Regions from separate parts of the Acidovorax sp. SDU_ACID1 genome, predicted to be linked through region 2. Evidence: riboswitches for the same ligand, from Rfam matches in the RefSeq annotation. Region 2 holds a riboswitch; the other holds the start of a gene.
What was found. A riboswitch is a leader RNA that binds a small molecule or an ion and turns the genes downstream of it on or off. The one in region 2 is predicted to bind S-adenosylhomocysteine.
Positions count from the first base shown of each region.

Region 1: it holds a riboswitch for S-adenosylhomocysteine, as region 2 does, so the genes downstream of both, ahcY (adenosylhomocysteinase) here and metH (methionine synthase) in region 2, are expected to answer to the same signal.

Region 1 covers NZ_CP152342.1:3,684,875-3,688,284, reverse strand. Annotated here, with positions in the region: gene AAG689_RS18135 (HAD-IIB family hydrolase) at 1-13, opposite strand, end outside; gene AAG689_RS18130 (peptide chain release factor 3) at 13-1,638, opposite strand; S-adenosyl-L-homocysteine riboswitch at 1,697-1,778, shown strand; gene ahcY (adenosylhomocysteinase) at 1,841-3,247, shown strand; gene AAG689_RS18120 (TlyA family RNA methyltransferase) at 3,315-3,410, shown strand, end outside.
Region 2 covers NZ_CP152342.1:4,320,543-4,323,952, reverse strand. Annotated here, with positions in the region: gene AAG689_RS21250 (hypothetical protein) at 1-696, shown strand, start outside; gene AAG689_RS21245 (hypothetical protein) at 699-1,436, opposite strand; S-adenosyl-L-homocysteine riboswitch at 1,527-1,609, shown strand; gene metH (methionine synthase) at 1,639-3,410, shown strand, end outside.

The sequences.
Region 1 (3,410 bases), 640 kb from region 2:
CCAGGGGCTGCATCAGCTCGCGCTCAGCGCCAGCCCGGCATGCTCGCGCAGCGGGTGGAAGTGGATCTTGGGGAAGCGCTCCTGCGCCAGCCGCACGTCGTAGGGGCTGGTGCAGAGGTAGGCCAGCGTGTACGCCGCATCGCGCGCCATGCGCAGCGGGTAGGCGTTCTCGAACTCGCGCAGCTCGGCGGGCGTGTCGGCTGTGATCCAGCGCGCGCCGGTGTACTGGCAGCCTTCCAGCCGCACATCGCAGTCGTACTCGGTATTCAGGCGGTGCTGCACCACTTCGAACTGCAGCTGGCCTACGGCGCCCAGCAGCATGTTGCCGCCGGCCTCGGGCTTGAAGACCTGGATGGCGCCTTCCTCGCCCAGTTGCATCAGCCCCTGCTGCAGCTGCTTGGTGCGCAGCGGGTTCTTCAGCACCACGGTCATGAACATCTCGGGCGCGAAGAAGGGCAGGCCGGTGAACTGCAGGCTGGGCCCGTCGGTGATGGTGTCGCCGAGCTGCACGCCGCCGTGGATGGTGAAGCCGATGATGTCCCCTGCGTAGGCTTCATCGACCGCTTCGCGGCGCTGGCTCATGAAGGTGACGACGCTGGTGGGGCGCAGCTCCTTGGCCGTGCGCTGCACCTTCATCTTCATGCCCGGCGTGTACTTGCCCGAGGCCACGCGCACGAAGGCGATGCGGTCGCGGTGGTTGGCGTCCATGTTGGCCTGCACCTTGAAGACCACGCCGGAGAAGCCCTCGTCCTCGGGTTGGATGACTTTCTCGACGGGCTGCTTGTTGACGACGAGCGTGCTCTTGCGCGGGCCGGGCGGGGGGGACATGTCCACCACCGCGTCCAGCACTTCCATCACGCCGAAGTTGTTGACGCCGGAGCCGAAGAACACGGGTGTGAGCTTGCCCGCCAGGAAAGCTTCATGATCCCATTCGGCGGATGCGCCCACGGCCAGCTCCATGCTCTCCATCGCGTCGTCGAAGGCCTGGCCGAAGCGCGCGCGCAGCGTGGCGGCGTCGGAGAGCGGGATCACCTCGAAATCCTGCGGGCGCTTTTCGCTGCCGGGCGAGAACACGGTCATGCTCTGCGTGCGCAGGTTGATGATGCCGCCAAAGGTCTTGCCCTGGCCCACGGGCCAGGTGATGGGGCAGCAGGGCATGCCCAGCTCGCGCTCCACCTCGTCCAGGATGTCCAGCGGGTCGCGCACCTCGCGGTCCATCTTGTTGACGAAGGTGATGATGGGCGTGTCGCGCTGGCGGCAGACCTCGATCAGGCGGCGGGTCTGCGATTCCACGCCGTTGGCCGCGTCGATCACCATCAGCGCCGAATCGACGGCGGTGAGCACGCGGTAGGTGTCTTCCGAAAAGTCCTTGTGGCCGGGCGTGTCGAGCAGGTTCACCACGTGGTCGCGGTAGCTCATCTGCATCACGCTGGATGCGACCGAGATGCCGCGCTGCTTCTCGATCTCCATCCAGTCCGACGTGGCGTGGCGGCTGGCCTTGCGGCCCTTGACGGCCCCGGCGATCTGGATCGCGCCCGAGAACAGCAGCAGCTTCTCCGTCAGCGTGGTCTTGCCCGCGTCGGGGTGGGAGATGATGGCGAAGGTGCGGCGGCGGCGGGTTTCAGGGGCGAAGGACACGGCTGGAGCGGGCTGGGGCAAAGGGCGTGATTTTACCGGCGGCTCTATAATCGCAGGCTTTTCCGAGGAGCGTTGCAGCGTCCCCAGCACGGCGGGGCGTGAGGCTCGGAACGATTCACTTGCAACGACGCTCACCCACGCTTGGCCTGTGCGGTGAGTTCCATCCCCCGAGAGCGTGGTTTTTTCACCATTGGAGAAACCCATGAACGCTGCAGCCCGCGAATCCGCGATCGCCGACATCACCCTGGCCGATTGGGGCCGCAAGGAAATCCGCATCGCCGAGACGGAGATGCCCGGCCTGATGGCCATCCGCGACGAATACGCCAAGAGCCAGCCGCTCAAGGGCGCACGCATCACCGGCTCGCTGCACATGACGATCCAGACCGCCGTGCTGATCGAGACGCTGCAGGCGCTGGGCGCCGAGGTGCGCTGGGCCTCGTGCAACATCTTCTCGACGCAGGACCACGCGGCCGCGGCCATCGCGGCGGGTGGCACGCCGGTGTTCGCCATCAAGGGTGAGTCGCTGGAGGACTACTGGGACTACACGCACCGCATCTTCGAGTTCGCAGGCAAGGGCCCGAACATGATCCTGGACGACGGCGGCGATGCCACGCTGCTGATGCACCTGGGCCAGCGCGCCGAGAAGGACGCATCGCTGGTCGCCGGCAACGGCAGCAGCGAGGAAGAGCGCATCCTGTTCGCCGCCATCCGCAAGAAGCTGGCCGAAGACGCCACGTGGTACTCGCGCATGAGCGCCGAGATCATCGGCGTGACCGAGGAGACGACCACGGGCGTGCACCGCCTGAATGAAATGTCCGCCAAGGGCACGCTGCTGTTCCGCGCGATCAACGTGAACGACTCGGTCACCAAGAGCAAGTTCGACAACCTCTACGGCTGCCGCGAGTCGCTGGTGGACGGCATCAAGCGCGCCACCGACGTGATGATCGCCGGCAAGGTGGCCGTGGTGGCGGGCTACGGCGACGTGGGCAAGGGCTCGGCGCAGGCGCTGCGCGCATTGAGCGCCCAGGTGTGGGTGACCGAGATCGACCCGATCAACGCGCTGCAGGCCTCGATGGAAGGCTATCGCGTGGTGACGATGGAATATGCCGCCGACAAGGCCGACATCTTCGTGACCACCACAGGCAACAAGGACGTGATCCGCCACGAGCATATGGTCGCGATGAAGGACCAGGCCATCGTCTGCAACATCGGCCATTTCGACAACGAGATCGAAGTCGCCTCGCTGGAAAAATACCAGTGGGAGGAGATCAAGCCGCAGGTGGACCACATCATCTTCCCCGACGGCAAGCGCATCATCCTGCTGGCCAAGGGCCGCCTGGTGAACCTGGGCTGTGCCACGGGCCACCCGAGCTACGTGATGTCGTCCTCGTTCGCCAACCAGACCATCGCCCAGATCGAGCTGTTCACCAAGCCCGACGCCTACCAGGCCGGCAAGGTCTACGTGCTGCCCAAGATCCTGGACGAGAAGGTGGCGCGGCTGCAGCTGTCCAAGCTCGGCGCGCAGCTCACGGTGCTGACCGACGAGCAGGCCGCCTACATCGGCGTGGACAAGAACGGCCCCTACAAGCCCGACACCTATCGCTACTGATTTGGTAGCTTTCAGCGCTTTTCCAGTAAGCGCTGGAGACCTATTTGACTCATAAAGGATGAGCGCGATGCGCGCAGACGTATTCCTGGTCGAAGGCGGCCATGCAGCCACCCGCTCGCAGGCCCAGCGGCTGATCGCCGCGGGCGTGCAGTGGCGGCTGGCA
Region 2 (3,410 bases):
GCCGCCCTGCTGTTGGCCGCCTGCGGCACGCCTGCGCCCACGCACAAGGGCGAGGTCAAGGGCGCGGACGCCAGCATGCAGGAATGGGGCCAGTCCGACATGAACCGCGTGGCGACCGTGGCCATGCGCGAGAACCTGGAAAGCCTCCACCGCCTGGCCGACAAGCTCTACCGCCGCAACCCGGCTGAGTGGCGCAAGGGCGGCGCCGCCAGCCGCGACCTGGCCGTGACGCAACTGCGTGCCGCCATCGCCCAGCGCAGCGGCTGGCCCGCGCTGCAGCAGCGCCGCGACATCGACGCGCTGGCCCTGGCCCTCTCGCCCGACTTCACGGGCGACCGCGTGGCGGGCTTCATCTACGCCGTGGCCGACATGCTCATCACCGCCCATGGCGGCAAGACCGAGTTCTACCTGGTCGACGGCCAGGACGCGCAGCACCTCTACAACGCCGCGCGCAACCTGGAGGTCGCCGTGTGGATGCTCGCGCAGCGCCGCGCCGCCACGGGCGCGCCGCTGCTGCTGGCCGACGAGATCAGCGCCGCCGAGCGCAACCTGAGCTACGAGCGCGAGTTCGGCAAGATCATCGCGCGCGTGGACCTGCTGGCGCAGGTCACCACGGAGAAGTACCGCCGCGCCGTCATCGGCTATGTGCAGGGGCTGGCGGGCGGCACGTTCATGCAGTTCCTGCCGGTGCGGTAGCGTTACTTGCCGCCCAGGAAGGCGAAGCCCTGGATCTGCGAGGGCAGCAGGCCCACGGCCATCAGGCGTCCGCTGTCGTAGTACGCCACGCCCGTGGCGATGGCCCCGTGGCCCAGCGCGCAGGCGTCGCCCGCGAATGCGATGCGCAGGTCGAAGATGTTCTTGCCGCCCGGGCGCGGCGCGGCCGAGCCCTGGGCCGTGCAGCCCTGCATGGGCTCGGTGGCCACGGCGCCGTTCGCGGAGATTGACAGCGTCACAGGCATGCTCGCCGCGCCGGTGCTCACGCCCATGCCCCGGTAGGTGCCCGCCAGCTGGGCGAGGGACGCGGGCTGCTCGTAGGCGGCGCTGTAGGTGCCCGAGAACGCATCGAAGCCGAACCCGATCTGGATGTCCTTCTGCATGGCGTAGGTGCCCTCGTAGGCGCGCGAGGCCACGGTGTTGCCGGCGAGGTCGAACTGCGCGCCGGAGCCGCGCAGGCGCCCGTCGGCCGAGAGGGTGGTGCCGTGCACCGCGCCGTGGATCACGCCATCGCGGGCATACACGCCCCAGGTGTCGCCGTTGTCGAGGATAGCCAGGGCCACGTCGTAGCCGGTGGAGGCCTTGCCGGCCCAGAAGCCCTCGGCGCCGGTGACCTTGGGCGTGGGCGGCGGCACGTAGCCGTCATCGTCGTCGCCACCGCCGCAGCCCGCCGCCAGCGCGAGCGCCATGGCCGCGCCCGCATATCGTGTCCATCGAAACATCGTTGCCCTCTTCTTGTCGGTGTCGGGGAAAAGGCCCTGCGCCTGATCCTGTCGCGCAATGTAACAAGATCAGCCGGTAAAATCGCCCTTTCCCCCAAGGAGCGTTGCAGCGGGCCGTCCACCGGCCCGTCAGGCTTGGGGCCGTCCCCCGTTCGCAACGACGCTCACCTGTCCCCCCGAACCGTTTGCACAGGTGAGTCCGATGTCCGCTGCCCTCGTCCCCCCCATGAAACTCTCCGGCCTGGAGCCCGTCTTCATCGGCGAGGGCACGCTGTTCGTCAACGTGGGCGAGCGCACCAACGTCACCGGCTCCAAGGCCTTCGCGCGCATGATTCTCAACGAGCAGTACGAGGAAGCGCTGTCGGTGGCGCGCCAGCAGGTGGAGAACGGCGCCCAGGTCATCGACGTGAACATGGACGAGGCCATGCTCGACAGCAAGGCCGCCATGGTGCGCTTCCTGAACCTCATCGCGTCGGAGCCCGACATCGCCAAGGTGCCGGTGATGGTGGACTCGTCCAAGTGGGAGGTGATCGAGGCCGGGCTGCGCTGCATCCAGGGCAAGGGCATCGTCAACTCGATCAGCATGAAGGAGGGCATCGAGAAGTTCAAGCACGAGGCCCGCCTGGTCAAGCGCTACGGCGCCGCTGCCGTCGTCATGGCCTTCGACGAGCAGGGCCAGGCCGACACCTACGCGCGCAAGATCGAGATCTGCGAGCGCGCCTACCGCGTGCTGGTGGACGAGGTGGGCTTTGCGCCCGAGGACATCATCTTCGACCCCAACATCTTCGCCGTCGCCACCGGCATCGAGGAGCACAACAACTACGCGGTGGAGTTCATCGAGGCCACGCGCTGGATCAAGCAGCACCTGCCGGGCGCGAAGGTGAGCGGGGGCGTGTCCAACGTGTCGTTCAGCTTCCGCGGCAACGACCCGGTGCGCGAGGCGATCCACACCGTGTTCCTGTACCACGCCATTCAAGCGGGCATGGACATGGGCATCGTCAACGCGGGCATGGTGGGCGTGTATGACGACCTCGACACCGAGTTGCGCGAGCGCGTGGAGGACGTGGTGCTCAACCGCCGCGCCGATGCGGCGGAAAGGCTGCTGGAGATCGCCGAATCCGCCAAGGGCGCGGCCAAGGACGACAGCAAGAAGCTCGAATGGCGCGGCACGCCCGAGCACCCCAAGAGCGTGGGCGAGCGGCTGTCGCACGCGCTGGTGCACGGCATCACCGACTTCATCGTCGAGGACACCGAGGAGGCGTACCAGGCCATCGTCGTCAAGGGCGGCGGCCGCCCGCTGCATGTGATCGAGGGCCCGCTGATGGACGGCATGAACATCGTCGGCGACCTGTTCGGCGCGGGCAAGATGTTCCTGCCCCAGGTGGTCAAGAGCGCGCGCGTGATGAAGCAGGCCGTGGCCCACCTGATCCCCTACATCGAGGAAGAAAAGCGCCAGCAGGAAGCCGCCGGCATGGACGTGTCGAGCAAGGGCAAGATCGTCATCGCCACCGTCAAGGGCGACGTGCACGACATCGGCAAGAACATCGTCACCGTGGTCCTGCAGTGCAACAACTTCGAGGTCATCAACATGGGCGTGATGGTGCCCTGCCACGAAATATTGGCGCGCGCCAAGGCCGAGGGGGCGGACATCATCGGCCTGTCGGGCCTCATCACGCCGAGCCTCGAGGAAATGCAGTACGTGGCCGGCGAGATGGACAAGGACGAGTACTTCCGCATCAAGAAGATCCCCCTGCTGATCGGCGGCGCCACCTGCTCGCGCGTGCACACCGCCGTGAAGATCGCGCCCAAGTACGACGGCCCCGTGGTCTACGTGCCCGACGCCTCGCGCAGCGTGAGCGTGGCGCAGAGCCTGCTCGGCGAGAACAAGGACGGCTACCTGGCCGAGGTGCAGGCCGACTACGACCACGTGCGCCAGCTCCACGCCAACAAGAAGAAGGTGCCGCTGTGGCCGCT